DNA from 4 places in the Paenarthrobacter sp. NPDC090517 genome. Region 4 is predicted to be linked to each of the others. Evidence: riboswitches for the same ligand, from Rfam matches in the RefSeq annotation. Region 4 holds a riboswitch; each other region holds the start of a gene.

The links. A riboswitch is a leader RNA that binds a small molecule or an ion and turns the genes downstream of it on or off. The one in region 4 is predicted to bind S-adenosylmethionine.
Region 1: another riboswitch for S-adenosylmethionine. It lies ahead of ACIQTW_RS18015 (homoserine O-acetyltransferase); the one in region 4 lies ahead of ACIQTW_RS03460 (aminotransferase class V-fold PLP-dependent enzyme).
Region 2: another riboswitch for S-adenosylmethionine. It lies ahead of ACIQTW_RS08460 (DUF1737 domain-containing protein); the one in region 4 lies ahead of ACIQTW_RS03460 (aminotransferase class V-fold PLP-dependent enzyme).
Region 3: another riboswitch for S-adenosylmethionine. It lies ahead of ACIQTW_RS15165 (hypothetical protein); the one in region 4 lies ahead of ACIQTW_RS03460 (aminotransferase class V-fold PLP-dependent enzyme).

What each region holds. Positions count from the first base shown of each region.
Region 1 is NZ_JBIVXN010000006.1:171,775-179,313, reverse strand. It holds gene ACIQTW_RS18035 (histidine phosphatase family protein) at 1-312, opposite strand, end outside; gene ACIQTW_RS18030 (CPBP family intramembrane glutamic endopeptidase) at 336-1,109, shown strand; gene ACIQTW_RS18025 (VOC family protein) at 1,245-1,883, opposite strand; gene ACIQTW_RS18020 (bifunctional o-acetylhomoserine/o-acetylserine sulfhydrylase) at 2,086-3,426, shown strand; SAM riboswitch class IV at 3,589-3,705, shown strand; gene ACIQTW_RS18015 (homoserine O-acetyltransferase) at 3,721-4,842, shown strand; gene ACIQTW_RS18010 (hypothetical protein) at 4,845-5,279, opposite strand; gene ACIQTW_RS18005 (winged helix DNA-binding domain-containing protein) at 5,342-6,517, opposite strand; gene ACIQTW_RS18000 (SGNH/GDSL hydrolase family protein) at 6,526-7,368, opposite strand; gene ACIQTW_RS17995 (alpha/beta hydrolase) at 7,439-7,539, shown strand, end outside.
Region 2 is NZ_JBIVXN010000001.1:1,814,769-1,822,307, forward strand. It holds gene ACIQTW_RS08440 (PLP-dependent cysteine synthase family protein) at 1-650, opposite strand, end outside; gene ACIQTW_RS08445 (aromatic amino acid ammonia-lyase) at 644-2,209, opposite strand; gene ACIQTW_RS08450 (NtaA/DmoA family FMN-dependent monooxygenase) at 2,209-3,537, opposite strand; gene ACIQTW_RS08455 (SulP family inorganic anion transporter) at 3,692-5,395, shown strand; SAM riboswitch class IV at 5,479-5,590, shown strand; gene ACIQTW_RS08460 (DUF1737 domain-containing protein) at 5,604-5,870, shown strand; gene ACIQTW_RS08465 (rhodanese-like domain-containing protein) at 5,867-6,277, shown strand; gene ACIQTW_RS08470 (O-succinylhomoserine sulfhydrylase) at 6,278-7,486, shown strand; gene ACIQTW_RS08475 (hypothetical protein) at 7,497-7,539, shown strand, end outside.
Region 3 is NZ_JBIVXN010000004.1:344,203-351,741, forward strand. It holds gene speB (agmatinase) at 1-123, opposite strand, end outside; gene ACIQTW_RS15150 (APC family permease) at 343-2,316, shown strand; gene ACIQTW_RS15155 (helix-turn-helix domain-containing protein) at 2,408-2,983, opposite strand; gene ACIQTW_RS15160 (sodium:solute symporter) at 3,250-4,785, shown strand; SAM riboswitch class IV at 5,060-5,179, shown strand; gene ACIQTW_RS15165 (hypothetical protein) at 5,196-5,507, shown strand; gene ACIQTW_RS15170 (hypothetical protein) at 5,504-5,695, opposite strand; gene ACIQTW_RS15175 (VIT1/CCC1 transporter family protein) at 5,951-7,117, shown strand; gene ACIQTW_RS15180 (matrixin family metalloprotease) at 7,224-7,539, shown strand, end outside.
Region 4 is NZ_JBIVXN010000001.1:739,719-747,257, forward strand. It holds gene ACIQTW_RS03435 (sigma-70 family RNA polymerase sigma factor) at 1-777, opposite strand, end outside; gene ACIQTW_RS03440 (DoxX family membrane protein) at 959-1,474, shown strand; gene aroA (3-phosphoshikimate 1-carboxyvinyltransferase) at 1,481-2,863, shown strand; gene ACIQTW_RS03450 (ribosome small subunit-dependent GTPase A) at 2,866-3,981, shown strand; gene hisN (histidinol-phosphatase) at 4,038-4,850, shown strand; SAM riboswitch class IV at 5,030-5,143, shown strand; gene ACIQTW_RS03460 (aminotransferase class V-fold PLP-dependent enzyme) at 5,176-6,585, shown strand; gene ACIQTW_RS03465 (class I SAM-dependent methyltransferase) at 6,663-7,487, shown strand; gene ACIQTW_RS03470 (metal-dependent transcriptional regulator) at 7,497-7,539, shown strand, end outside.

The DNA.
Region 1 (7,539 bases), on a different contig from region 4:
GATCTCCCCGGCGATCTGGAAGTTTGCCCAGTCCTGCTCGCGAAGCCGGGGTTCCTCAACCACGCGTTCGATCAGGGGACCGAGGTTCATGGCTTCGAGGGTTTGGTACGCGCGCAAGTAGGGGGAGACATAGACGCAGACCTGTTCTCCATCGAGCTTCCGGCGTATGTCCTCCCCGGCAATCCGGGCCTGCTCCAACCCTCGCTCCGTCAGCGGGATCCGGTAGTCCGGCACACGGTTGTAGATGGACGTGTCGGCATTCGCGGCTGACTGGCCGTGCCGGATCATGAAGATTCTCTCAGGGGCACCCATCCCACCAAGCATAGGGTGGGTACATGTTCCTTGCTTCCCGTCGCCGGCTGCGCGCCGAAGTGCTTATTGTGCTGGGCCTGTCCTTGGGCCAGTCCGCCGTCTACTCCGTAGTTCAGTTGCTGGACAAGATGACCAGGGCACCATTGGCGGACGCCACGTCAACCCTGAACAGGTCCCAAAGCACGCGCGAGTACTTCGACCTCACGTACCAATTGCTGGATATTGTGTTCGCTCTGGTGCCCGTGGCCTTGGTGTTCTACTTTCTGTCCACCCATTCATCTGGCGGCAGGGAAGGCGGGGGCGGCTCGGCATTCGCCCGGCTAGGCTTCAACTTTGCCAGGCCCGGCAAGGACCTTCTCCAAGGTGTTGGCCTGGCCGCTGCGATTGGCATACCCTCGCTCGGCCTGTATGCCGCGGGTCGGGCGCTGGGAATCACCACTGCGATTGTGCCCAGTGGCCTGGACGCTTACTGGTGGACGGTGCCGGTGCTGGTCCTTTCGGCCATGCGCCATGCGATCGTGGAAGAAGTGATCGTGGTGGGGTACCTTATGGACCGCTTCGGTAAATTCGGGTGGAGCCTGCCGGCGGCGATTGTGGTCAGTGCCGTCCTGCGGGGAAGCTACCACCTGTACCAGGGCTTTGGGCCGTTCGTAGGGAACGTGGTCATGGGCCTGCTGTTCGCGTGGATCTACACCAAGACCAAGCGGGTAATGCCCTTGGTGATTGCCCACGCACTGCTGGACATCGTGGCGTTCGTTGGATTCAGCCTGTTCGGCAAGGCAATGGGCCTGGGGTAGGCGCCCGTTAAAAGTATCCGGCCGCCATCGGCGGGTGACGTCATTGGCACCCGCTGATGGCGGCCGAAGCTTAGCCCGGACATGATCGGCTCCGGACATGGGTGACCGGGGCAGGGACCAGCCGGATGGATCGGGTTAGATGGTGACGGCTCCGGAGGCGGTCTCGAAAGTCACAGCGAGGATGCCAGGAGTGCCGTGCGGTGCCATCCACTGGACGGCGACATCCTCCAGCGGCTTCTCCACCGGTTCGCCCAACCATTCGGTGACGCGTTCAGCGGAGCCCGCAATGGTGAGGCTGGACATCTTGACGTCGCTCTCGTAGATCCTGGACGGGTGCAGCGAGGGGTCGCCCTCCCACTTGAGCAGGTAGGGCACCTGGGGATCAGCGATCAGGCCGAGGATGCCAATCTGCTGCCACACCAGTTCGCGTCCGTCGGGGAACTTACGGTTGCCCGGAACAGCCGAGCGGCCAAGCCGGTCTTCGAACGGCGCAAGGTCGTCAACGGCGACGCACCAGCCCATCCATCCACCACCGGCAGCCGAGCGGGCACGGACGGCCTGGCCAAAGGGTGCTTTGTCGGAAGCGGGGTGGTCAAGGACCTCCACCACTTCCAGGTACTTGTTATCCGCAAGGGGAATGATCATGTTCCGGGTACCGAAGCGCGGGTGCACTCCGCCCCGGACAGCGTCCACTCCCAGTGCCGCGGAAATTCGTTCGGTAGTGGCCAAAAGGCCATCTCGTTCACAGGCGTAAGAGACGTGATCCATGCGCATGGCTTCATCTTGGCACTTTGTGATCGGGGTCTCAGCTAAGTCAAGCCTAACTAAGGTGGGATGTGTATAAGTGGTGGTAGTGGGCGTCATGGAGGGACGCGGGAAGACCGAAAGTTTCCACCGGCGTCACAAAGCTGTCTTCGCCTCCGGGCAGTTCTTAGACTGGCCCCAGCTCACACCGCTTCACATTGCCGCCAAACCCATGCGCCACGAACAGGAGAACAGCATGTCCCAAGGATGGTCTTTCGAAACCCGCCAGATCCACGCAGGCCAGGAGCCTGATGCCGCCACAGGTGCGCGCTCGCTTCCGATCTACCAGACCACGTCCTTCGTGTTCCCCAGTGCCGAAAGCGCCGCCAATCGCTTTGCCCTGGCCGAGCTCGCCCCCATCTACACCCGGATCGGCAACCCGACGCAGGATGCAGTGGAGCAGCGGGTCGCGAGCCTGGAAGGTGGACTGGGTGCCCTCTTGCTCAGCTCCGGACAGGCTGCGGAGACGTTCGCCATCCTGAATATCGCCGAGGCGGGCGATCACATCGTGGCTAGCCCCAGCCTGTATGGCGGCACCTACAACCTGCTGGCTCACACGCTGAAGAAGTTCGGCATTTCGGTCACGTTCGTCGAGGACCCGGACAATCTGGACCAATGGCGTGACGCCGTCCGGCCCAACACCAAGTTGTTCTTCGGCGAGGTCGTGTCCAACCCCCGCCAGGACGTACTGGACATCGAGGGCATCGCCCGCACTGCCCACGAGGCCGGCGTGCCCCTCATCGTCGACAACACGCTGTCCACGCCCTACCTGATCCGTCCCATCGAGTGGGGAGCGGACATTGTGGTCCACTCTGCAACCAAATACCTCGGTGGTCACGGTTCCGCAATCGCCGGTGTGATTGTGGATTCCGGGAACTTCGACTTCGGCAAGGACCCCGAGCGCTTCCCTGGCTTCAATACTCCGGACCCCAGCTACAACGGCCTGGTCTACGCCCGGGACATCGGCAAGGACGGTGCGCTGGGGGCGAACCTCTCCTACATCCTCAAGGCCCGCGTCCAGTTGCTTCGCGATCTCGGCTCTGCCGTGTCCCCGTTCAACGCCTTCCTCATTGCCCAGGGCCTGGAGACCTTGAGCCTGCGCGTGGAGCGCCATGTGGCCAACGCCACCAAGGTGGCCGAATGGCTGGAAAAGCACGACGACGTCGAATCGGTCGCCTATGCGGGCTTGCCGTCCAGCCCGTGGTATGACCGTGGCCGGAAGTACGGCCCCAAGGGCACAGGCGCCATTGTGGCCTTCAACATCAAGGGCGGCGTAGAAGCGGGCAAGCGCTTCGTGGACGGCCTGGAGTTGCACTCGCACGTTGCCAACATCGGTGATGTACGCTCGCTGGTCATCCACCCGGCGTCGACCACGCACAGCCAATTGACGGTGGAACAGCAGGTCGCTGCGGGCGTCAACCCTGGCCTCGTTCGCCTGTCCGTGGGCATCGAGCACGTCGATGACATCATCGCCGACCTCGAAGCCGGCTTCCGGGCTGCCAAGGGCGCCTAACGCCGCGCCCCGAAGTCTTAACCCGACTGCCGCTCGCGTCGACGATTATTCGCCGGGCGGCAGTTCCGGGTGCTCGTTCGTGAACGAAGACACCCTAAACCGTCACACTGTTGTCACATTCTTCGCCAGAACCGCCCTGCATTTCCTAGACTCTTCGTATTAGGTCATGAGTGCCAGCACATAGCCCCGGCTTGCTGGCCGGCAACCCTCCTCCGCGGTGGGGTGCCCCGGGTGAAGACCAGGCCTGTTCGCACGCAAGGCGACGGGCAAGCGCGAGGTTAAGGTGTTAAAGGAATGACCATTACTGCTACTGCCCTTCCAAAATCCGGAGAGGAAGACGGAACCGTCAAGTACGCCGGCATCGGGCCGTTGGAACTTGAGGCCGGCGGATTCCTCCCCGATGTCGTCCTCGCTTATGAGACCTGGGGGCAGCTGAATGCCGATGCCTCCAATGCCGTCCTCATCCAGCATGCGCTCACGGGCAGCACTCACGTAGCCCGTGGAGCCACCGACGAGGAAGGTTGGTGGGAGCAACTCGTTGGGCCGGGTGCCACCATCGACACCAACAAGTTTTTCGTCATTTCCATCAACATCGTGGGTGGCTGTTATGGCAGCACCGGCCCATCGTCAGAAGCGCCGGACGGACGTCCTTGGGGCTCACGTTTCCCGTTGGTCACGCTGCGCGACAGCACGGAGGCTGAGGCGCGCCTGGCCGATGCCTTGGGAATCGATGCCTGGCATGCCGTGTTGGGCGGTTCCATGGGCGGCGCCAGGGCCCTTGAATGGGCTGTGACGTTCCCTGACAGGGTCAAACGCTGCGCCGTAATTTCGGTGGGCGCCTACAGCACGGCCGAGCAGATTGCCTTCGCCCAGGCCCAAACCTTGGCCATCAGGCAGGACCCGAACTTCAATAACGGTGACTACTACGGCGGCACTGCACCCGAACATGGTTTGGCGTTGGCCCGACGCATCGCCCACATCACTTACCGCTCAGCCTTGGAGCTGGATTTCCGCTTCGGCAGGGAAGCCCAGCACCAGGAAACGCCACTCGCCGCCGCGGTGTTGGGGGAGCGTGGCCGCTACCAGGTGGAAAGCTACCTGGACCACCAGGGAACCAAGCTGGTCCGCCGTTTTGACGCCAACAGCTACATCGCCATCACCGAAGCCCTGATGTCCCACGACGTCACCAGGGGCCGCGGCCCGCTGGAACAGGCGTTGTCGCGCGCTACGGCTGAGTTCTTCGTGGCGGCGGTGGATAGCGACAGGCTCTACTTCCCTGCACAGTCGCGGGAACTTGCCGCCGCGCTACCCGGAGATGTGCCGGTCCACCTCATTGAGGCCCCGATTGGTCACGATGGCTTCCTCACTGAGATTGGCCAGCTCTCGGCGCAACTCCGCGAATCATTCTTCGCCTAGCCCTAGCCGTTCATGATTTCGCCGCGCTGCTTCATGTAATCCTCCATGGCGATCTCGCCGTTGCTGAACTTCGTGTCCAGCTCGGCCAGCTTGCGCGCGCGGAATCCCTGCGGCTCCGAAGCGCCCGCTGGGGGGAACGGTGCCGGGGATGAAGGGTTCGACGGCGGCCCGGCCTGCGGTGTCGAATCCGCGGGGCGGATAACGGTTGGTTCGGACGGGTACCCGGGGTAATTCTGCGTCGGGTAGCTCTGACCTGGATAACGCTGATTCGAGTAACCCGGCCCTGGGTAATTTTGCTGCGGGTAATTCTGCTGCGGGAAGCCGGGGCCGCGGAAGTTGTTTTGCTGGATCCGGCGCGCCCGGGAGCGGTTGTACAGGCGGATGCCGAGCGGAATCAGCCACGAGCAGACGATGATCCAGAAGATCAGATTGTTCACAGTGCAGGCCTCCTAGGTCTCATCCCAGCTTAGTCCTGCCCAGTGAGACCAATCCGGCCGCCTCAGACCAGTTTGGTCTCCATGCCCAGGAAACGGCCGTAGCGATCCGCCTCGGACTGCAGGGCTTCCTGCTCTTGCGCAGTTGTGGGCTGGTTCATGCGGACGTCCAATCTGCAGGTTCCGCCGGAGAACCCGTGGCGCCACCACCCAGCCAACCTGCCATCCAGCAGGACCACATGCATGGGTCCGTTGTCCTCGGGGAAGTACGGCGCTGTTCCGCCAAGGAAGTGCCGGGACTGTGAATAGCCCATCACGTATTCGTCGTAGCACTGGATGAGATCTACGCGGGGAAGGCCGGAGTCTTCAGGGGGAGAAGGATGAACACCACCTTCGAGGGCTTCCACTTCCTCGGAGGCCAGATGGAACCCGAGACCATCAAACTGCACCGAGCCCAAACTCCCGGGAGACTGGTGACCCGCCACGTCGATTCCCCGCTTTACCTCCTTCATGGTCAAACCGGACCATGCCGCACAGTCTTTGACAGTGGCGGGTCCCCGGCTGGTGAAGTAACGGAGTGCCAACCGTCCAAGGGCCTCGTCGCGGCCTTCGGATGTAAAGGGTGACAGCACCGGGTCCGGTACCCGTTCGTCAAACAAGGCATAGGTCTGTTTCAGGGCGCCTCCTGTAGAGCGGACGGGCGAGCCACTGACCAGGACGCCGCTGATTTCCGCGTGCATGAGGTGGTAAATGAAGCCCAGCCCCCTGCTGGGAAATCCGGACTGCCCCAGGACTTCGGCCAGTTCCTCGCGTGTCTTGTGCGCTCCGTCCGCCACGGCAGCGGCCAGGATCCGGCCGCTCTTGGCTGCGGAGTCCTCATCAATTCCTGTTTGGCGGTACATGCCCTTGTTGCCTTGGTGGAGGCGATCTGCGGACAATGCCATCAACCAACCGAGGTCGTCGCGGTGCACAAAATGCCAGGTTGGCCGGAGGATATGCGTCCGCAGGATGCTTCCGTCGGCTACGGCCTGCTCAATCTCTGCCGCCGTGACCATCGACGAAGCGCCGGTGGAGCTTCTTTGCGCAAGCGTCCACCTCGCGTAGGGAAACTCCTGGGACTGGACGGCCAGGAGGTTGCGAACCACATCGCCGGGACTTCCGGCATAGGGAGCCCGCAACTGCTGCCGCCGTAACCGAATCCTCCGGATAGTCTCCGTGGAGATAAAGCTGTCACCCGGCACGGCGGACCTCAGCGGCGCGGCAGCAAGGTGCCGGTGGAGCCGAAGACGGGTCCCGGCGTCGGACGCTTTGGTGTGATGCCGTCGCCGGAGGACTGATGCCGAAGGCGCCGGATCACCCACGGGACAAAGTACTCACGTGCCCAGACGAGGTCGGAAGAGCGGGCCTCACGCCATGTGCGCGGCGGAAGGGACTTGGGCATCAGGGGCTCGAGCGTGTGCTCGACGTTCAACGCCTCCAAAACCATCATGGCTATGGTGTGGTGGCCAAGCGGCGAGAAGTGAAGGCGGTCAACGTCCCACATCTGGGGATCCGCCAACTGCCTCAAGGACCACATATCCGCGATGATGGCGTCGTGGCGTGCAGCTACCGTCCTGAGGTTCTCGTTGTAGATGGCCACCTTGCCGCGGATACGCCCGAGCACTGAAGTTGCCGTGTCCGGGCCGTTGAAAAGCACCACTGTGGCACCGCCCGAGCTCAGCTCCGCGACTGCGGCGTCGAGCTTTTCGGCCAGCAGATCGGGATCGCCGCCGGGACGGATGAGATCGTTTCCGCCGGCCGAAATGGACACGAGGTCAGGCTGCAGTTCCAAGCAGGGGCCGACTTGTTCATCGATAATCTGCTGCAGCAGCCTGCCACGGATAGCAAGGTTGGCATAGGCGAAGTCTTCCTGGCTGCGGCCCAGTTCCTCCGCAACCCGGTCCGCCCAACCACGGTGACCGCCGGGGTTTCGGGGCTCGGGGTCGCCGATGCCCTCGGTGAAGGAGTCACCCAGGGCCACATATCGGGTCCAAGGGTGCTTTGGAACGGGCTCGCCCGTCTTCAGTAAAGGATTGTTCTCACTCACGCTCATATCCTGCACCGTGACGTCGACCCTACGCCACCGTAGGTTGTTACTGGCGGGTAACTGCAAGAATGGACCCATGACTGAAGCACCCACATTTCCCGCTCCCGTTGTCCTGTGGTCCCACGACGAATCAGAGCGTGCAGGCAAGCCGCTCCTGCTCCTGCTCCACGGTTACGG
Region 2 (7,539 bases), 1.1 Mb from region 4:
GAAGCCACCTGTTCCTTCAAGAACCGCCCATTCCCGCTAATGGTCCCGCCTGTGCCGATGCCCGCTACGAAGTGGGTCACCAGCCCACCTGTCTGTTCCCAGATCTCCGGTCCGGTGGTTTCGTAATGCGCGGCGGGATTGGCAGGGTTATCGAACTGCATGGGCCGCCACGCGCCCGGCGTCTCGGCGGTAATCCGTGCTGCCACGGCACGGGCGTTCTCCGGCGATTCGGACGGCGCGTTCCAGTCGGTGAGGATCACGCGGGCGCCATAGTTGTGCAGGGCTGCGAGCTTCTCCTCGGAGATCGTGTCGCCCGTAACCACCACCACAGGGTGTCCGGTCAAGTGCCCAATGAGGGCGAGTCCGATCCCGGTGTTGCCCGACGTACTTTCCACAATCGTGGCGCCGGGTTTCAGCTCGCCGGACTTTTCCGCCGCCCGAACCATACTTAACGCGGTGCGGTCCTTGATGGAGCCACCCGGGTTTTCGGACTCGAGCTTGATGTGGATGGTGCTGCCCAGGCCTTGACCCAGCGCCTCCAACTTCACCAGCGGGGTATTCCCCACTTTGTCCAGGACTGAGGCGTCCAGCCCGTCCGGAATTGGGACGGCCGTGTGAACACCATGTTTGCGGATCGCTGTACTCACCACGGTTCCTCTCCTGTCTCCGAAATTTTCCTGGCCACGGCATCCCACAACTCCACACGCGCACGCGCCACCAAGTCAGGTGCCGACGGCCGGTGGGCAAGCACATCAGCCAGTCTTCCCACGACGGCGCCTGTCCCCTTTCCGAGCGGCTGCGCGGCTCCCGCTTCGAGCAGCAGGTACGACGCCGTCAGCGCCTCGATAACCAAGAGTTTTTCCGCAGCCTCCAGTGACTTTTCGAGCTGCTGCAGGGCGAGCGGGGCAAGCGTCGAATGGTCCTCGACGTCGGCGGACAGGGTTGGTGCGCCGAGGGTCGCCGGTGCGGCCAGGAATTTGAGCTCGGCCAACAGTCCTGCGGCCGAGTACCAGAGCAGCCCCGGGAGTTCTTCCTGGGCCAGACCGTCCCCGGAGGATGCAGCCTGTAGGTGGCGGGCACGGATAGCCCGTTGCGGCGGATACAACTTGGCGATGCGACGTTCACTGGAAATCCCGACGTGAGCCAAGGCCAGCCGCAGGCCCTCAAAGGCGAGAGCCAGCTGCATCGGTTGGAAGTTCCCGCCGGACACCATCTGCCCGGAATCAACATCGACCAAGGGATTATCGCCGCGGCCGTTCAACTCAACTTCCAACGCAGTACCGAGTTGCCTCACCAGGGATCGGAAAGCCCCGTGCGTTTGAGGCGCGGCTCGGAACGATAACGCGTCCTGCACCGATACTTCGGGTCGAAAATCCTCCAACCACCCACCGCTCAGGAGACGGCGGACCACGGCAGCCGACTCCCGCTGCCCGTCCACAGCCTTGGCCGCCTGGATTGCCGGCGAAAATGGGCTGAGGTTCCCTCCGCCGTCGTACCTTGCGATCGTCTCCAGCGAGAGGGAAAGTGCGACGTCGGCCAATTCGGCCAGGTGCTGCAACCGCACCAAGGCGAGGGTTCCTACGCCCACCGAGTACGCATTGGCACTGACCAGGGACAGAGCCTCGCCCGGCGCGAGAACTAGTGGCTGGAGACCGGCGTCGGCGAGCGCTTTGGCGCCTGGGATCAGCGTGCCGTCTGCGTCGAACGCTTCGCCCTCACCCATGGCGACGGCCGCGACGGCGGCAAGTTGGGTCAGGTCCGACGAGCCCACCGACCCTTCCTGAGGGATGGCGGGGAAGATTCCACGGTTGAGCATTTCGGCGTAGAAGACTGCTGTTTCGGGTCGCACGCCGGAACCACCGCGGCTGAAACCGATAAGCCGAGCAAGGATTACGGCTCGGGCAGCAGCCCGGTCCAGATACGCGCCCACACCACTGTTGTGGTACCTGACCACCTGTACTTGATACGCCAGGAGCGACTTCTCTCCCACAGCCGTATCCCGGCCAGACCCCAGCAGGGTGTTGAGACCGTACACCCGCTTCCCGGAGGCCGCGGTGAGCTCTACCAGTTCCCTCGACTTACGCATTAAAGACAACGCTTCTTGGTTGAGTTCCACGTGAAACGCGCGGTTTTCAGCGGCCAGCGCCACGGCGGCCGCCCGCACCGGAGCCGTACTGATCAAGAAGGTGCGCGGTTCAGCCGACACCATCAGAAGTCCAAAAGGTTCTGCCGGAAACCACCGTTGCCGTAACTCTTCCTCAACAGGCCACGGCGCCGCAGTTCAGGGGTGAGTTTGTCCAGTACACCGTGCACGGTTACCGGGTCCACGAAGCCCGAGAAAAGGAATCCGTCGCCGCCCACTTCAGAGCCTGTCGACTCCAGATAATCGGCGATCTCGCCAACCGTACCAATGATCGAATCACCCGCTCCCCCGCTGCGCGCCTGCAGTATTTGCCTCAGTGTGGAACCAGGAGGGGCGGCCTTGGCGAAATGCTCCAGCGTCCCTTGGTTACTGTTGGTTCTGAGCTCCGGTAACGGAGCGTCGAGGTCGAACTTTTTGAAGTCGATCACTGAAAGGTAGGAGATGGAGTTGAGTTGGCTGTCGATGTCGCGTTGGGTCAGTTCCCGCCTCTGTGCCCGCAACTCCTCTGCCTCGGCCGTGGAACCAACAACGGTGGGCTTAAGGACGAAAAGAACCTTGACGTCGTCGGGATCGCGGCCGGCCTTCGCAGCTTCAGCGCGGATCGAATCCCGGTAGGACTTCATCCCGTCAACGCCACGTGCCAAGGCTATGGCGACGTCGGCATGCCCGCCCGCGAACGCCTTGCCCCTGGGTGACGCCCCGGCCTGCACCAGCACGGGTTCTTCCGGCAAAGGCGCAGTATTCAGCGGACCCCTGACCTTGAAAAAGTCGCCCTCATGGTTGATAGGGTGCACTTTGCTGTGATCCGCGAACATCCCCGCCTCAACGTCCTCAAGCACTGCGCCAGGTTCCCAACTCCGCCAGAGCCGCCTGACGACGTCGACGAATTCCTCCGCTTTCTCGTACCGGAGGTCGTGTTCGATCTGTTGGTCCAGCCCATAGTTCTGCGCGGCGAGGTCGCTGCCGGACGTGACCACGTTCCAGCCAAGCTGCCGTTCCGAGAAGTGTTGCAGTGTGGCCAGGAGCCGGGCGGCGGTGAAGGGCGGGTAGAAGGAAGCGCTGACCGTAGGCACGATTCCAAGGTGCTCCGTGGCGGAGAGAAGGTACGGGACCAGCGCCATCGGATCGTGCTTCGGAGCGAAAGACGCGTGGGCCAAGGAGACCTCGGCCGTGCCGCCGTAAGTGTCCGGGACGGTGAGTGAATCCTCGATGATGAACAGGTCCAACCCGGACTGCTCAAAGGCTCGGACAGCATCCTGATACAGGGCGGGTTTCTTCCAGTCGTAGCCCAGGCTGTAGCCGGGAGTCCCCCAGCCCTGGACACCAAAACCGTGGCCCACGAACCATCCAAAGTGCAGCATGGGCTTGAGTGTAGAACTGCTCTGTCCGCTCACCGCGACCTGATTTCATGGGAAGTTACAGGGGGTCGTACTGCGTCAATTATGCTCCCGGGGCGTCACATTTTGGCGGGCCTGATGACGGTTCGAATTTTCCACATACGGCGGTCGCATAGTTTCGAAAACAGCATGGGTCGGGAATGATCGCTGTATGAGTTCACCCACCCGTTCTTCCGCCAAGTCTTCCGCCAAGGACCGGATTTCGGGCGTCTGGGCGCTCAAGGGCTACAAACGCGAATGGCTCCGGCACGACGTCGTGGCGGGTGCTGCCCTCTTCGCCCTGCTGGTACCCGCCGGTATGGCCTACGCGCAGGCAGCTGGCCTTCCACCCGTCACCGGGCTCTACGCTACCGTGGTCCCGCTGCTGGTTTACGCGATCGTAGGGCCTTCCCGCATCTTGGTCCTCGGCCCTGATTCTGCCCTCGCCCCCATGATTGCCGCGGCAATCGTGCCCCTGGCGGCGGGTAGTAGTGAAAAGTCGGTAGCGCTCGCCGGGCTGTTGGCCGTGTTGATCGGGGTGATCATGCTGGCTGGGTCGGCCCTGAAACTCGGGACCATCACCGGGCTGCTCTCCAAACCCATCCGGCTCGGGTACCTGAACGGGATCGCGTTGCTGGTGGCCCTTTCGCAGCTGCCGGCATTCCTGGGGATAGAGGCCGACGGCGACATCTGGCAAAAGCTCGCGAAGGTCACCACGGGGGTGTTCACCGGAAGCGTCAACCTTCCCGCACTGCTGCTTGGTGTTGGTTCCCTCGCCCTTATTTGGATCCCCAGGCTGCTGAAGTGGAAGGTACCTGGCGTCCTGCTGGCCGTGGTCGGCTCCTGTCTTGCGACGGCGTTCTTGGGCCTGAACGACGACGTCAAGGTCACCGGGGTCCTGCCCCAAGGCCTCCCGATGCCCGCGCTCGGCGGCATCGGCTGGGCCGACGCAGTGGCCCTGCTTCCCGCGGCTGCGGGCATTGCCCTTATGGCCTTCGCAGACACCGGAGTCCTGTCCCAAACGCTGGCTGCCAAGGAAGGAAAGAAGGTTTCCGGCAACAGGGAAATGGCAGCCCTTGGAGCGGCCAATGCTGCCACGGGCCTGCTGGGCGGATTCCCCATCTCCGGCAGTACATCGAGGACCCCCGTAGCCGTGGATGCCGGCGCCAAGTCCCAAATGACTGGTGTGGTGGGTTCGGTGCTGGTACTGGCGTTCATGCTGCTGGCTCCCGGAGTGACCGAGTACCTACCCTCGGCAACCTTGGCCGCCGTCGTGATCGCTGCCGCAATTGCGCTGGCGGACCCGGCGGGAGTCAAGCGGCTCCTAAGCCGGAGCCGGAGCGAATCCGTGGTGATGCTGGCGGCGTTCCTGGGCGTCCTCACAGTGGGTGTCCTCCAAGGAATCGTGGTGGCAATCGTCTTGGCGCTCCTGGACTTTGTTCGCCGGGCTTGGGACCCCTACCGCACTGAACTCGGCTCGCAGGAAGGACGGCCCGGCTACCACGATCTCGCACGCCACCCGGAAGGCGAACGCATCCCGGGACTCCTGATCCTCCGCTTCGATGCACCGCTGTTCTTCGGCAACGGACAGGTTCTTGCAAACTTTGTCCGGGAGCAACTGGACGAAACTTCGGACGATATCTCCCACGTAGTCCTGGCGGCAGAACCTATCACCGGCATCGACACCACCGCCTTGGACGACCTCGTCACACTGGATGAATGGTTGGCGCGTCACGGTGTGGATCTGGTGTTCGCCGAGCTTAAAGGGCCTGTCAAGGACAAATTGATCCGCCTCGGAACGGCGGCGCGTTTCACGCCCGACCACTTCTATTCCACGGTGGGTGCCGCCGTCCGCGCACTCAAGGACGAAGAGTGAAGCGACCGCCGATTACGCAACATGACGACGGCCCAGCCGTCCGCAAGTGCGGCCGGATGCCCGTGGATGTTACGTTTTTCTTGAGTAATGAGCACCAGCGCAAAGCCCTGACTTGCTGGTCGGCAACCCTCTCTCCGGCGGGGTGCCTCAGGTGACTACTCGGCGTATCGACAACTCGTACTGCAAGCGTGACTGAGGAGCACCAGCTATGCCTGAACCCACTGAAGAAAAACTCTCTTACCGCCTGGTGACAGGGCCTGATACCCGCGACTTCTGCGAACGCATCCACAATGCCCTCGCCGAAGGTTACGTCCTCCACGGCAGCCCGGCAGCTACGTTCAACGGTACCGACGTCATCGTCGCCCAAGCCGTTGTCCTGCCGACCGCGATCGCCACTGCGGATGCCGCCGTCGCGAACGCCGTTGATCAGCTGGAAAACTACGAGGACGAAGAAGCGTTCGAGGGCCACGCATGAGCTACGCAGGTGACCTGACTCCGCATGACGCGTGGGCCAAACTCCAAGAAGGCGCCATCCTGGTTGACGTCCGGACCGAGGGGGAATGGGCCCACATCGGCATCCCCGATACCAAAGCCACCGAGAACGACCCCCTGTTCATCCAGTGGAACCTGGCCGGCGGCATTCCGAATTCCCGTTTCATTGAAGATCTTCAGCAGCAGGCTCCCGAGGACGGCGGCGTCGAGCTGGTGTTCCTGTGCCGTTCAGGGCAACGCTCCATTTCGGCGGCCATCGCCGCAACACAGGCCGGCTTCACTGCCTACAACGTCTTGGAGGGCTTCGAAGGCGAACCGGACCGCTACGGCGAGCGCACCGTCAACGGCTGGAAGAACCGCGGCCTGCCAACGAATCTGGGGACCGAGTAAGTGACTTTTAATCCCGACGCCACTGGCTGGAGCCCTGACACCCAGGCCGTGCGCGGTGGCCTTGACCGTACCAACTTCCAGGAAACCTCCGAGCCCGTCTTCCTGAACTCCGGCTTCGTTTACGAATCTGCCGCCGCAGCCGAGCGCGCTTTCACCGGCGAGGACGAACGCTTCGTCTACTCCCGTTACGGCAACCCCTCCGTGGCCACTTTCCAAGAGCGGCTGCGACTGCTCGAAGGAACCGAGGCGTGCTTTGCGACGGCGTCCGGCATGTCCGCTGTGTTCACGGCTCTAGGTGCCTTGCTGGCTGCCGGCGACCGTGTGGTTGCTGCCCGCTCGCTGTTCGGCTCCTGTTTCGTGATCCTCAACGAGATCCTCCCCCGGTGGGGCGTCGAGACGGTCTTCGTGGACGGACCGGACCTGGAGCAGTGGCGCGAAGCCCTGTCCGAGCCCACCACCGCGGTGTTCTTCGAGTCACCGTCCAACCCCATGCAGGAGATTGTGGATATCGCTGCCGTCAGCGAACTCGCGCATGCCGCGGGGGCGACAGTGGTCGTAGACAATGTCTTTGCCACTCCCCTGCTGCAGCGCTGCGGTGAACTTGGCGCAGACGTGATCGTGTACTCCGGCACCAAGCACATTGACGGTCAGGGAAGAGTCCTTGGCGGCGCGATCCTGGGCACTAAGGAATTCATCGACGGCCCGGTCAAACAGCTCATGCGGCACACTGGCCCGTCACTGTCGGCGTTCAATGCCTGGGTGCTGACCAAGGGCTTGGAGACCATCGGGCTGCGTGTGAACCACAGCTCGGCTTCTGCTTTGAAGATCGCAGAGTGGCTCGAGCAGCAACCCGCCATCAGCTGGGTCAAGTACCCGTTGCTGAAGTCCCATCCACAGTATGAGCTAGCCGCGAAGCAGATGAAGGCCGGCGGTACTGTGCTGACATTCGAGCTTTCGCCTTCGGCAGGACGTTCAGCCAAAGAGGCCGCTTTTGCCTTGCTGGACGGACTCCGCGTCATCGACATCTCCAATAACCTGGGCGATTCCAAGTCCCTCATCACGCACCCGGCAACCACCACCCACCGGGCGATGGGGCCTGAGGGCCGTGCGGCCATCGGGCTCTCCGATGGTGTGGTTCGCCTGTCTGTCGGGCTTGAAGACGTGGACGACCTCATCCTGGATCTGGAGAAGGCACTCAAACAGGTCTAACCTTGCTGCCATGAGCGGGAACCACCCCTATCGCCGTGCCGGAGCAGTGATCG
Region 3 (7,539 bases), on a different contig from region 4:
AGCTTTGGAGACCTGGTCCAGTCGGGGCAGGCGGGCATAGGTGGCGGCACCGGCGTAACGCGGAATGCGGGATGAATCGATGGGTCCGAGGTTCCCGTTGGCCGTAATGCGAAGCTCTTCCAAAATATGCCTCTCCTTCGAGTTGGGTCAGTGGCTGTGACTCCCATCATACACTCGAAGTTGCCTTATATGCATCACCTGTTTACAAATTAGATTTGGGTGCGTGCGGTATGAGATGCCGGTCACAGCGGGCGTTAAGATTCCATAAAAAGCGGGGTCCCGGCGTCGAATACGGCCATACGCTCCTAGCGGAAGCAGCATCCGGCTGCACGAAAGGACACCGTGACCACCCTTACGAGGCCCCCGGCCGACCCGGCCGATAAGCCCAAAAATTCCTTCAAGCTCAAATCATGGTTGCTGGAAGGAATGCCGGACACCTCAGGGAAGCGGCAGGGACCTCACGGCCGGCCCGCGGACTCGCATAAGCCACAAGCCTGGTGGAAGGTCATGTGCCTCACCGGACTCGACTACTTCTCCACCCTCGGCTACCAGCCGGCCATCGCCGCTCTTGCAGCCGGCTTGCTATCCCCGCTGGCCACGCTGCTTCTGGTCCTGGCAACCCTGGCCGGTGCGCTCCCTGTGTACCGGCGCGTGGCCAAGGAAAGCCCGCGCGGCGAAGGGTCCATTGCCATGCTTGAACGCCTGCTTCCACGATGGGGAGGCAAGCTCTTCGTCCTTGCCCTCCTGGGGTTCGCCGCAACCGACTTCATGATCACCATCACGCTCTCCGCCGCCGACGCCACAGCCCACCTCATCGAGAACCCCTTCGCACCGCACTTCCTCGAAGGCCAGCAAGTGGTCATCACCCTGGCTTTGATCGCCGGCCTGGGCGTCGTCTTCCTGCGCGGATTCAAGGAAGCCATCAACGTGGCAGTAGTGCTGGTGGCGGCGTTCTTAGCGCTCAACCTTGTGGTGATCGCCGTCTCCATGACCCACCTCTTCACGGAATCACGCGTCATCACCGACTGGTGGACCGCACTCACCACTTCCCACGGCGACCCCATCATGATGATCGCCCTGGCGCTGCTGGTGTTCCCGCGCCTCGCACTGGGACTCTCCGGATTCGAGACCGGCGTCGCCGTCATGCCCCAGATCAAGGGCCACACCACAGACACCGAAGCCAACCCTGCAGGCCGCATCAAGGGCGCCCACAAGCTCCTCACCACCGCCGCCATCATCATGAGCTCGTTCCTCATCACGTCCAGCTTCACCACCGTCATGCTGATCCCCGCAGCAGAATTCCAGGACGGCGGCAAGGCCGAGGGCCGCGCACTCGCCTACCTGGCCCATAAATTCCTGGGCGACGGCTTTGGAACCGTCTACGACGTCAGCACCATCGCCATCCTCTGGTTCGCAGGCGCATCAGCCATGGCCGGGCTCTTGAACCTCGTTCCCCGCTATTTGCCCCGCTACGGCATGGCACCGGCCTGGGCCCGGGCTCTCCGTCCACTCGTCCTGGTCTTCACAGTCATCGCCTTCTTCGTCACCATCATCTTCAAGGCGGACGTTAACGCCCAGGGTGGCGCCTATGCCACCGGCGTGCTGGTCCTGATTACGTCGGCCTCTATAGCCGTAACGCTGTCCGCGCGGCGAAAGAAGCAGCGGGCACAGGTCATTGGATTCGGACTGATCTCGCTCGTTTTCGTCTACACCACCGTGGTCAACTCGATCGAACGTCCCGACGGCCTGAAGATTGCAGCACTCTTCATCCTGGGCATCATGGTTGTCAGTTTTATCTCCCGCATGCGACGCGCTTTCGAGCTCCGGGCAACCCACATCAAGATGGATGAGAAAGCACTCGAATTCACGGCAAACGCTTCCGACGGGCCCGTCCGCATCATCGCCCACGAGCCCAAGCACCTCAGTGCAAGCCGATACAGGGAGAAGCTCCAGCATGCCCAGCAGGCCAGCCACCTGCCCGTTGACTGTGACGCCGTCTTCATCGAGGTCATTGTGGACGACAGCTCGGACTTTGAGCAGGAACTTCAGGTGGTGGGCAAGCTCCGGCACGGGTTCAAAATCCTGGAAGTGCACAGCAACAACGTGCCCAACACCGTGGCCGCAGTACTCCTCCACATCCGGGACGTCACCGGATTCATGCCGCACATCTACTTCCGCTGGACCGAGGGCAACCCGATTTCCAACCTCAGCAAGTTCCTGTTCTTTGGTGAAGGAGAGATCGCTCCGGTAACCCGCGAAGTGTTGCGGGAAGCCGAGCCGGACATCACCCGCAGGCCGTGGGTCCACGTGGGCTAACGCGCCCACACCCCGCCGCCGGGACTACAGATAATGCCCATGTTTGCTGCAAACATGGGCATTATCTGTCACCTCGCGGAGTAGCGAAGGGCTAACGGCTCGCCGCCGGAACCAGCACCCACAACACCTCGACAGTCTCGTCCGTGGGGTTGATCCAAGTGTGGGGTTCGCGGCCCGGGAAGGAGAGCGTGTCCCCCTCTTCGAGGTCGTACTCCTCATTGGTCAGGATGAGCTTGATCCGGCCCTTGACCACATGCAGGACGTCGACGTCGCAGTCCACGGCATAGAGCTCGTTTTCACCGCGGCCGCGCGGCTCGATGGTTGCCTGCAGGATTTGAAGCCGCCGCTCCGAACGGGCCGTCAACAAGCGCTCCACTATTCCTTGGCCGCCCAATGAGATGCGGGGGCCGTCGTCGCGCTTGGTCAAGTGGGTTTCCGGAGCTGCGAACAAGTCGCCGACGGAAACGGACAGCACTTGGCAGAGCGTGACCAGCGAGGCGACCGACGGCGATGTCAGGTCGCGCTCCACGCGGCTGAGGAAGCCTTTGGTCAGCCCGGTAGCATCCGCCACTTGCTCAATGGTGAGGCGCTGCGCTTGCCGGGCTGCGCGGATTCTGGAACCGATGGCAACGGGAACATTGCTCGGTTCAACGGGTAGAGCCTTCATTCACGAACCTTTCAGGCCTGTCATGTGGCCCTGTCATTGGAGCAATAGTAGCCGGGTGACAGGCCATGAGCGCCAGAATACGCGGAAGCATGACCAAAGGATCTTGACTGTTACTCCCATCACAACATATCCTCATAGGCAACAAGTGTTGTCTGTGAGGCACACAACACATCCCCAATCTCCAATCGTCAGCACAGAGACTTCGACGCTTCGCAGGAGTATCGTCGAAAACCCCAACCTCCGTGCATCAGCTCCAAGGACCGTTCATGGAATCTTCGGCTATAAACATCGCAATCGTTGTGGTGTACCTGCTCGCCATGCTGGCATTCGGCTGGTGGGGCAAGTCCCGCACCAAGAACAACAGCGACTTTCTGGTGGCCGGCCGCCGCCTGGGACCTTTCCTTTACACCGGCACCATGGCCGCAGTGGTCCTCGGTGGCGCATCCACCGTGGGCGGCGTCGGCCTCGGCTACAAGTTCGGCATCTCCGGTATGTGGCTGGTTGTGGCCATTGGTTCAGGCGTGCTGCTGCTCAGCCTGCTCTTCGCCGGAACCATCCAGAAGCTCAAGATCTACACGGTTTCCCAGATGCTGACCCTCCGCTACGGCAGCACGGCAACCCAGACCTCGGGCATCGTCATGCTGGCTTACACACTGATGCTGTGCGCCACATCCACCGGCGCCTACGCCACCATCTTCGTGGTCCTCTTCGGCTGGGAGCGTTGGCTCGCCATCGCCATCGGCGGCGCTATCGTGCTGGTCTACTCCACCATCGGCGGCATGTGGTCCATCACGTTGGCCGACCAGGTCCAGTTCGTCATCAAGACCGTGGGAATCTTCTTCCTCATGCTCCCCTTCGCCTTGAACGCTGCAGGTGGCCTCGACGGCATCCGAGCCCGCGTCGATGAGAGCTTCTTCGACATCGGTGGCATCGGCCTCCAGACGATCATTACCTACTTCGTCGTTTACACCCTTGGCCTCCTCATCGGCCAGGACATTTGGCAGCGCGTGTTCACCGCCAAGACCCCCACAGTTGCCCGCTGGGGCGGCGCCACCGCCGGCGTCTACTGCATTCTTTACGGCTTCGCAGGTGCCTTGATCGGCATGGCTGCCAGCGTTGCCCTCTCCGGCGTCGAAATCGCAGCCAAGGACGACGTCTACGCAGAGGTCGCTACCCGGCTTCTGCCCATCGGAATCGGCGGTCTGGTGCTCGCTGCAGCTGTGGCCGCCATGATGTCCACGGCGTCAGGCGCACTGATTGCTGCAGCAACCGTTGCCCGCGCAGACGTAATGCCTTTCGTTGCCAGCTGGTTCGGCAAGAAGGTAGACACCTCCGACTCCGACAACCCTGAGCACGACGTCAAGGCCAACCGTTACTGGGTCCTCGGATTGGGGATCGTTGCAATCATCATCGCCATCTCCACCAAGGACGTGGTGGCCGCGCTGACCATTGCCTACGACATCCTGGTTGGCGGCCTGCTCGTGGCCATCATCGGCGGCTTGGTGTGGAAGCGCGGAACAGGCATCGCGGCAGCATGGTCCATGGCGGCCGGCTCAGTGGTAACCCTCGGAACCATGATCATCCTTGAGATCAACGCCGAAGTGCCCCTCGATGGCATCTACGCCAACGAGCCCATCTACTTCGGTTTGATTGCCTCTGCTTTGGTGTATCTTGTGGTCTCCCTTGCCAGCAAGCCCACGGATCCTGCAGTCATGAAAGCTTGGACGGACCGTGTCGCAGGCACCCGCGTGGCCGAGGAAGAGCTCACCACCCCTGCTTCCCAGAGCGGCACTAAGAACTAAGCACAGTTCTGGAAACAAGCAAAGTTCGACGGCGGCGCCTCCCCTTTTCGGGGCGGCGCTGCCGTTGCGTTATGCCCGGGGAGCATGCGTTGGAAGGCCCGCTCTACACGCCAAACCCACCCCAAAGGGTGCACACCAGGCCCCACAACACAACCCACCCGTTGGAAGGCCCGCTCTACACGCCAAACCCACCCCAAAGGGTGCACACCAGGCCCCACAACGATCCAAACCTCACAACGGGGGCATAGACAGCAATGAGATAGGGTGGTCCCAGCTTCAAGAGATGTGGTGCCAAGCTCCGACTGGCCACACACCAACCCCATGTTCACGGGTGGTTCGGATGAGGAAGCGGCCCGTCCCGGACCAGAGACAACCGAGCGGGCAAGAGCACTCCCCCAAGGAGCAGTCCCTTGCCGTACCAAGGCGATACCACTCAGGTAAACACAACGTCAGCGCGCACCCTCGCCACAACCGCCACACAAACAGTGGCGGTGATTCCCGCCGTCGACCTCTTCCTGGGCACGGTGACCATCACCGCCAAAGCTGGAACAGAGCGGTTCGGACATCAACAACCGGAACTCATCGCGCAGGCGTTAGCCCAAGCCGTCCGGCCGACGCGCTGGTGTGAGTCGTCCAAGATCCTAACGGTGACTGTTGCCGCCGTCGGGAAACGGGCGGGCGTTCAACATCACTTCACACTAGGGACCGAGGACCAGGCTTAGATTTCCTCGTCTTCCTCGCGGAACTCTTCGGTTTCGTCAATGGGGACAACCCGTTCGTCGTCCTCGGGTGCGTCGACCTCCTCCACCCAGGGCTCGTCCACTTCCTGGTCTTCGGCGTAGTCGTAGGCCGGGTCGGACTCAATGGTTGTCCGTTCCGGGTAGTTGGCGTGTGATTCGGTGGTGTTCATGGTGCAACCTCCGTCTCGTGGGCCGGTTCTCGCGGACCGTTCGGCCCGTTGACCCGAATGCAGGAATCCAGTGGCGGGAGGGCCCCACCCCTGTCCTTCCATCTGAGCACTGGCACAAGCGAGGGTCAAGGAAATTACGGTGCACCGAACATTCCAGTTAAGGAATACCAGCCAAAAAACCGCGCGGATAAGCGGTAGTGTGGGGCGTGCAATGGGGCCGCAACTACCCCACCCAGCACAGGAGACAAAGTGCAGATGCACCAGGAATCCCATAGTTCGTCGAGCTCCGCTCCGGACCCCACCCCCGAATCAGCAGCCGCCGAAAACGCCGGGACGCACGCCCCGACGCCCTCGCATGCAGACATCCGTCGGTGGCGCCAGTACCTGGCCGACGAGCGTGCCGAGGCCGCTGTCTACCGCGAACTGGCGCAGAGGCGCGACGGCGAAGAACGCCAAATCCTGCTCGCCCTTGCCGAAGCCGAAGGCAGGCACGAGGCACATTGGCTCAAGCTCCTGGGCGAGCACGCCGGAATGCCCAAGGCAGCTTCCACCCGCAGCCAGTTCCTGGGCTTTCTTGCCCGTAACTTCGGGTCAGTATTTGTCCTCGCCTTGGCACAGCGCGCCGAAGGCCGTTCCCCGTACGGTACCGAACCTGCGGCGACGCCGGCCATGGTGGCCGATGAACAAATCCACGAAGAAGTAGTCCGGGGCCTGGCCACGCGTGGACGCAACAGGCTCTCCGGAACCTTCCGCGCCGCCGTTTTCGGCGCCAACGATGGCCTGGTCAGCAACCTTTCCCTGGTCATGGGCATGGCCGCAACCGGAGTGCCCAGCCCCGTGGTGCTCATGAGTGGCGTAGCCGGCCTCCTTGCCGGGGCACTGTCCATGGGTGCGGGCGAATACGTCTCGGTCCGCTCCCAGCGGGAACTCCTTAACGCCACATTGCCTACGCAGGCCACGCTGACGGCGGCGCCGTCCTTGGACATCGAACACAACGAGCTGGTCCTGGTGTACTTGGCCCGTGGCATGACGCGTGAAGCTGCGGAGCACCGCGCTGCCGAGCGCATGGGATTGTTCAGCTGCGACTGCGATCCCAGCCTTTCCTTGCAGCCGGAGAAGCCACCCACTGACGATCACGAATCCGTAGGTTCAGCGTGGGGCGCAGCGATGTCCAGCTTCTGCTTCTTCGCTTCGGGCGCCATTGTGCCCATCCTCCCCTTCATTTTCGGCATGACCGGCATCGCAGCCTTGCTGGTGGCCGGCGTTCTGGTGGGCATCGCGCTCTTGGCCACCGGCGCCGTCGTCGGCTTGCTGTCCGGAACCTCTCCCCTGAGCCGCGGGCTGCGGCAGCTTGCCATCGGGCTGGGAGCGGCGGCGGCCACGTACGGGCTGGGCTTGGCGTTCGGGGCAGCAATCGTCTAAGTTTGGACGGCTCGGTCCCGAGACCGTAATGTTGGTTCGTCCTCCGCGCTGCCCCGCGTGACCAGGGCATCAGGAATGGAGAACCGTGGACCCGGAGCGGGAAGCAATGCGCGTGCCAAAGCATCGACGCACTGGAACAGCCTTGCGTGTTCTCCGCGGCATCCTTATGGCTGTCATTGCCGCCGTTGTTGCCGTTCTGGTCAGTGGATTTTTGCAGGGCGACCCTCGCATCACCGCGCTTTTCCCGGGCGTGAGCGTGCCGGGAACCACTCAGGACCAACCGGGTGGAGCAGAACCAGCGCGCCCCCTCGACGCACCGCCGCCCGGACTTGAGGAGGCGGATGCCCCGCTGGCCTCGCCTTCAGCGCCCGGCACCACCAACGATTCGTACAAGTTCCTGGCCACTAACGACGACGGCACCC
Region 4 (7,539 bases):
ATTGTTGCTTCCGGCCGCGGCCTGATCTTCGGTTTGGGCCCTGAAGCCCCGTTCGGCGGCGTAATCCGCCAGCATGTCCCGCAGCATCTTCCTGCCGCGGTGCAACCGTGACATGACCGTGCCGATCGGGGTGTTCATAATCTCTGAAATCTGCTTGTACGCATACCCTTCAACATCCGCGAAGTAGACGGCCAGCCGGAACTCCTCCGGGATCGACTGCAATGCGTTCTTCACGTCGGAATCAGGGAGGTGGTCAAGAGCCTCAGTCTCCGCCGACCGTAAACCCGCAGAAGTATGCGACTCTGCCTTGGCCAACTGCCAATCCTCGATCGTGTCCGAGTTGGACTGCAGCGGCTCACGCTGCCGCTTCCGATAAAGGTTGATGTACGTGTTGGTCAGGATGCGGTACAACCAGGCCTTGAGGTTGGTCCCCGGCTTGTACTGGTGAAAGGCAGAAAACGCCTTGGTGTAAGCCTCTTGAACCAGGTCTTCAGCGTCGGATGGGTTGCGTGCCATCCGCATGGCTGCCGAATACAGCTGGTCCACGTACTGCATGGCGTCGCGCTCAAAGCGCGCCCGCCGCTGTTCTGGAGTTTCCGTAGCAGGATCGACGTCGGTTACAGCCGCCGCGTCGTCCGCGCCGGTTGCCTGGTACATGGCCGCTGCGGCCGGTTCAGTGGTGCTCATCGTTGCCAAGTCTACTGTCAGCTGCCGGGATTCCGGCCGCATCCCATACACAGGCTCCGGTAGAACCACCCGGTCCTTAACCAAAGTCAAAAAACCAACTCCGTTCAACAGGCGGCAAACACAATGCCGCAGTCCGGTCTCCACCGCACCTGAAGTTCACAACGGCTGCTGCTGGGTAAATATTCCGCAAAAGTGCAAGACTAGAGCAGACTGCACCCCTTGAACACAACACTTATCGAACTAATGTGGCAAGCCATCCAGGAGGCAAGACATGTCTGTTATCCGTTTTCTCGCACGTCCCATGCTCGCGTCCAGCTTCGTCGTCGCAGGGCTGGATAAGCTCAGGAACGCGGACGACACTGCGAAGCAACTCTCGCCAGTCCTTCGCCGCGCCTCGGAATCCCTGCCCTTCAAGGCTGACGAAAAGACCTTGGCACGCGTCATCGGCGGGGCGCAGTTGGGCGCCGGAGCCTTGCTCGGACTCGGCAAGCTCTCCCGTTTTGCCGCCACGGTTTTGGCTGTGACCTCGGCTTTGAATTCCTATGTGGAGTGGCGATCCGCCGACATCAGCACAAAGGAAGGCCGCAGTGCCCGCAAGGCCCAGTTGCTGAAGAACATTTCCCTCACCGGCGGCGTGCTCCTTGCCTCTGTTGACACCGCGGGCCGGCCCAGCATTGCCTGGCGGGCGGAGCACTTGGCTGCCGATGCCAAAAAGGTGACGGGCAAGCAGATCAAGCGGGCAGATAAAGCAGTTCGCAAGGCCGTTGACAACGCAGTTGGAGCATAAGGAAGCATGACAGGTACCACCGCCGCAAACACCGAATCAAACAAAGCCGCCACCATGCTGCCACTGTGGCCCGCCCCGTTTGCCAGGGGCCCCGTGGACGCAACTGTGACGGTCCCTGGTTCAAAGTCGCTGACCAACCGGTTCCTGGTATTGGCGGCTTTGGCGGATGGTCCCTCACGGCTGCGGGCTCCCCTGCATTCCCGCGACTCTGCGCTCATGATCCAGGCCCTCCGACAATTGGGAGCAACCGTCACCGAGGTACCCGGGGATGGATCCTTCGGGCCGGACCTGGAGATAACGCCCATGGATCCCGCCGCATCAGGGGCTGAAACGGCAATCGACTGCGGACTGGCCGGAACTGTCATGCGGTTCGTCCCCCCGTTGGCTGCATTGCGTAAAGGCGCGACCGTCTTCGACGGCGATCCCCACGCCCGCAACAGGCCCATGGGAACCATCATCGAAGCCTTGATCGCCCTCGGCGTTCCGGTGGCAACGGATGGCGGCAGGACGCCGTCGTCCCTTCCCTTCGCCGTAGAGGGCACCGGCGAGGTTCGGGGAGGCCACCTGGTGATTGACGCCAGCGCTTCATCGCAGTTCGTTTCCGCGTTATTGCTGGTCGGTGCCCGCTTCGTTGAAGGCTTGCATCTGGAACACGTGGGCAAGCCCGTGCCCAGCTTGGACCACATCACCATGACCGTGGAAGTCCTCCGCGGCGTTGGCGTCGTCGTGGACGATTCCGTGCCCAACCACTGGCGGGTCTCTCCGGGACCCATCCGCGCTTTTGACCAGCGGATCGAACAAGACCTCTCAAACGCAGGGCCTTTCCTCGCCGCTGCGCTGGCCACACGCGGCAGCATCCGCATCCCCAACTGGCCTGCCGGGACCACCCAAGTGGGCGATCAGTGGCGAACCATCCTGACCACCATGGGAGCAGAAGTAACCTTCCAGAACGGAACACTGACCGTGACCGGCGGGACGGAAATCAAGGGCGCTGACTTCGACGAAACAAGCGAACTTGCACCGACTGTTGCCGCGCTGTGCGCATTGGCCAGCGGCCCTTCACGGCTAACCGGTATTGCCCACCTCCGCGGACACGAAACTGACCGGCTCGCCGCGCTGGTTGCCGAAATCAACGGCCTCGGGGGCGACGCGGAAGAGACCGCCGATGGCTTGGTTATCCGCCCGGCGGCTCTTCACGGTGGCGTGGTCCACAGCTACGCGGACCACCGGATGGCCACTGCCGGGGCGATTCTTGGGCTCGCCGTCGAAGGCGTGCAGGTTGAGGACATCGCCACGACGTCGAAGACCATGCCGGATTTTCCAAAGATGTGGGAAGCAATGCTGCAGCCAACTGATGCCAACACCGATCTTGATGAGGCCAGCAACTGACCATGGGCCGTGACGCACGCTCCTGGGACGAATCAGACGTCCGCATCCGTCCCAGCAAAAAAGGATCCAGGCCACGCACCAAGGATCGCCCCAGCCACGATGACGCAGTCATAGGCAGGATCATCACGGTGGACCGCGGACGGTACAGGGCAATTGTGGGCGAAGATTCCGCGGACGAACGCATCGTCATCGCAGCCCGCGCCCGCGAACTGCGGCGCAATCCCGTTGTCCCTGGTGACTTCGTCGCATTGGTGGGTGACGTTTCAGGGTCTCCCGATACCTTGGCACGCCTGGTCCGGGTGGAAGAGCGGAAGACCCTCCTTCGCCGCAGTGCCGACGATACGGACCCCATCGAACGGGTAGTTGTCGCCAACGCCGATCAGCTCGTGGTGGTTGTTGCGGCGGCCAATCCGGAGCCACGTACGGGATTCATTGATCGCGCCTTGGTTGCAGCGTACGACGCCGGCATCGAGCCGTTGCTGCTCATCACCAAGGCGGATGTGAAGGACCCGGCGGAACTCCTGGCCAATTACCTGAGCTTGGACTTTCCCGTGATCATCAGCAGGACCGCCGACTCCGATGCCGGAGGCATCGATGCCCGTTCCGATGACGGCCTGTCAGCCCGGCTGGACAAGGACGCCGTATCCCAACTCCGCTCGCACCTGGGTGGAAAAGTCACCGTCATGCTCGGTCACTCCGGCGTGGGCAAATCCACCATGGTCAACGCGCTGACAGGCGCAGAGCGCGCCACTGGCGGCGTCAACGCGGTGACGGGCCGGGGACGGCACACATCATCCTCGGCTTTGGCATTGAAGCTGGACGATGCACCATCCGGCAGTTGGATCATCGATACTCCCGGTATCCGCTCCTTTGGCTTGGCGCACGTGGATCCCGACCGGATTTTGCACTCGTTCCCGGACCTTGAGCCCGGCACGGAGACCTGCGACCGTGGCTGCAAGCACGGTGCCACCGCCACCAATTGCGGGCTGGATGCTTGGGTTAACGATGGCCACGCAGGGCCATCAGGTGTGGCCCGGTTGGCCTCCTTGCGCCGATTGCTGGGTGCGGACCCAAGGCTCGAAGCGAAGGAGACCAAGGAACTGGGCACCGTCAACTGATTCGTTGTCTGCTTCACGTCCCCAATGAAGCGAACTATTCAGGATAGTTTGGTGGCATGACCCATCCCGTTTCCACCTACAACGATGACCTGCGCCTGGCCCACGTCCTCGCCGATTCAGTCGACGCCCAGACCATGGATCGCTTCAAGGCACTGGACCTGCAGATCGAAACCAAGCCCGACCTCACACCTGTCACTGATGCTGACAAGGCCGCTGAGGAAGCAATCCGCGGTCAACTGTCCCGCTCACGTCCGCGGGACGCGGTCCTCGGCGAGGAGTTCGGCAGCAGCGGTCACGGTTCACGTCGCTGGATCATCGACCCCATCGACGGAACCAAGAACTTTGTTCGCGGCGTCCCGGTGTGGGCAACGCTGATCGCCCTCGTGGATGAAGGGGAACCTGTGGTGGGCGTAGTGAGTGCGCCTGCGCTGGGCAAGCGATGGTGGGCTGCGAAGGATATGGGCGCCTACATGGGCCGCTCCCTGGCCTCGGCGACGCGGCTCAAGGTGTCCAACGTTTCCCGCCTGGCCGACGCCTCCATGTCATATTCCAGCCTCTCGGGGTGGAAGGAACGCGGCAACCTGGATGAATTCCTTGGGCTGACGGAAGACATCTGGCGGACACGCGCCTATGGTGATTTTTGGTCGTATTGCCTCGTGGCCGAGGGTGCCGTGGATATCGCTTGCGAGCCTGAACTGAACCTCTACGACATGGCAGCACTCGTCCCGATCGTCACCGAGGCAGGCGGCCGTTTCACATCCTTGGAAGGCGAAGACGGTCCGTTTGGCGGTAACGCCCTGGCCACTAACTCGATCCTGCACTCCGAGGTCCTGAAGCGCCTCAACCCCGGATTGGACGACCTTCTCTAAACTTTCAGCGTCCAGCCACCAAGCAGCGGGCGGAATTTTCGACGGCGGATGACCCCTTTTGCGGGTCTCCGCCGTTTTTTATTCGGCGAGGAAGGGATTTCGCATTCGACGTAACAAAGGGCTTAACAAAAGGCAGCGGCTTTGGAAGCGTCCCCGGACGTGCCTTAGCCTTTTTTACAGGTCACGAGTGCCAGCGCTAAACCCCGGTTTGCTGGCCGGCAACCCTCCATTCGCGGTGGGGTGCCCCGGGTGACGACCCGGCCGGTCCGGAACGGATGCGGCAAGCGCGGATCCCCCTATGGGGGTCCCTCTTGAGTGAGGTTCCATGAGCACTGTCACGTTCAACCCCAACACTATTCCGTCCCTTGTCGAAGAATCCGCAGCAGAGACGAGCACCGCTGCGCGTCCGCTTGCCGCGGTCACTGGCGCTGAACTTCAGGCTCCGCTGATTCAAGGTGGCCACGTCCGTTACGCAAACTTGGATTACGGCGCATCGGCTCCGGCTTTGACCATCGTTTCGGCCTACCTCAACGAGGTCCTGCCCTACTACGCCAGCGTTCACCGGGGCGCCGGGTACGCCTCCCAAATCAGCACGTCGGTGTACGAGAACTCGCGGAACATCGTCCGTGATTTCGTCGGCGGGCGGGTTGATGATTCAGTGATCTTCACACGGAACACCACGGACTCCTTGAACCTCCTGGCCGGGTGCCTACCACAGGTGGACGGCGAGTTTGCAGGCGAAGTTCTGTACTTGGACATCGAGCACCACGCCAACTTGCTTCCGTGGCAAGGAGTCCCCCACCGCAGCGTCGTCGCAGCACCAACCCTGGCCGAAACGCTGGACAAGCTGGAGGCCGAACTTGCCCAGGGCGGGGTCAGCCTGCTGGCCGTTACCGGTGCCTCGAACGTGACCGGGGAAATCCTTCCCATCGCCCGCCTTGCTTCGCTTGCCCACGAATACGGCGCACGGATCGTGGTGGACGCTGCGCAGCTCGCACCGCATCGCCGGATCAACATCGCGGAGGCGGACGTCGACTACATCGTCTTCTCCGGACACAAGCTTTACGCCCCCTTCGGCGCAGGTGTCGTGGTGGGTCGTCCGGACTGGCTCGACGCCGGCATACCGCACCTTGCCGGAGGCGGCGCGGTACGTGAAGCGCGCCTGGACTCCGTAAGCTGGGCCGCGGGGCCTGCGCGCCACGAGGGCGGCTCCCCCAACGTGCTGGGCGCCGCGACACTTGCCCGCGCCACCCAAGTCCTCGCAGGGCTGGACCAGGACGCGTGGCACGCCCATGAGTCCGCAATCCGCTCGTACCTGGTGAAGGGCCTGGAAGCCATCGATGGCGTGACCGTCCACAAGATCTTCGCTGACTCCCTTGACACCATCGGTGTGGTCAACTTCTCCGTAGAAGGATTCGACGCCGGACTGGTTGCGGCTTACCTGGCGGCCGAGCATGGCGTTGGCCTCCGTGATGGCCGGTTCTGCGCCCACCCGCTCCTCAAGCGCCTCGGGCTCCCCTCCGGATCCCTGCGCGCCAGCTTCGGCGTCGGCTCCCGGTTGGAGGATGCCACCAGGCTGCTCGCAGGCATCGAAGGACTGAAGCGCGACGGACTGGGCTGGGACTATGTGGTGGACGAGGGCCGTTGGGTTCCTGCAAATGACCATCGCAGCTACCCCGAATGGGCCCCGAACACTCCTGGCACTGCGGGCGCAGCCCCTTGCACTGTGGACTAGAAACACTGCGGACTAGAAACACTGCGGTAAATTCGTAGGGTACTTTTAGCGACCCTGTGAAGGAGCTTTTCGTGGTCCTGCGTTCACCGGCTGCCTCCAGCGGACAGCCACGTACTCCCGGACCAGCCGGGCCGCGTGGTCCAAGGCTGCATGCTTCCCGCCGGCATGAACTCGGTCAGAGCTTCCAGGACGGCGGCGAACACTATGACCGCGTGCGGCCCGGCTATCCGGCCGATTCCGTGGACTGGCTGCTTCCTCCAGGGGCGCGGTCCGCGGCCGACCTTGGAGCCGGCACGGGAAAGTTCACGGCACTCCTCGTAGAACGCGGCCTGGCGGTCAGCGCCGTTGATCCTTCCACGGACATGTTGGAGCAATTGCGAAAAGCCTGCCCCCAGGTCAATGCGCTGGAGGGAACGGCCGAGGCAACTGGACTGACGGACTCAGCATTCGACGTCGTCAGCGTTGCCCAGGCCTGGCATTGGTGCGAGCCCCTCGCAGCGAGCACGGAGATCGCCCGGATCCTGCGGCCCCATGGAATCTTGGGACTGGTCTGGAATCAACTGGACACTTCAATTCCGTGGGTTCACCGCCTCTCGCGCATCATGCATGCAGGCGATGTCCACAAGCCCGGATTCCGGCCAGTCATCGGCCCGGAGTTTGAAGGTTTGGAAAGTCATCTGACCCGCTGGGAGGATGCCCTGACACCTGAGGACATCATGGAACTGACCAAGTCGCGCAGCTACTATCTCCGCGCCAACGACCCCACGCGCGCGAAAGTCATGGGCAACCTTGAGTGGTACCTCTACGACCACCTCGGCCACGCCGCTGGTGAAACCATCGGGTTGCCCTACATGACGCAGACCTGGCGGGCAGTCAAGGTTCAAGGTACAACGCCACGGTAGGCTTGGGGTGTGAAGACCAGTACGCCCTCCTCCTCGATCGAGGACTACGTCA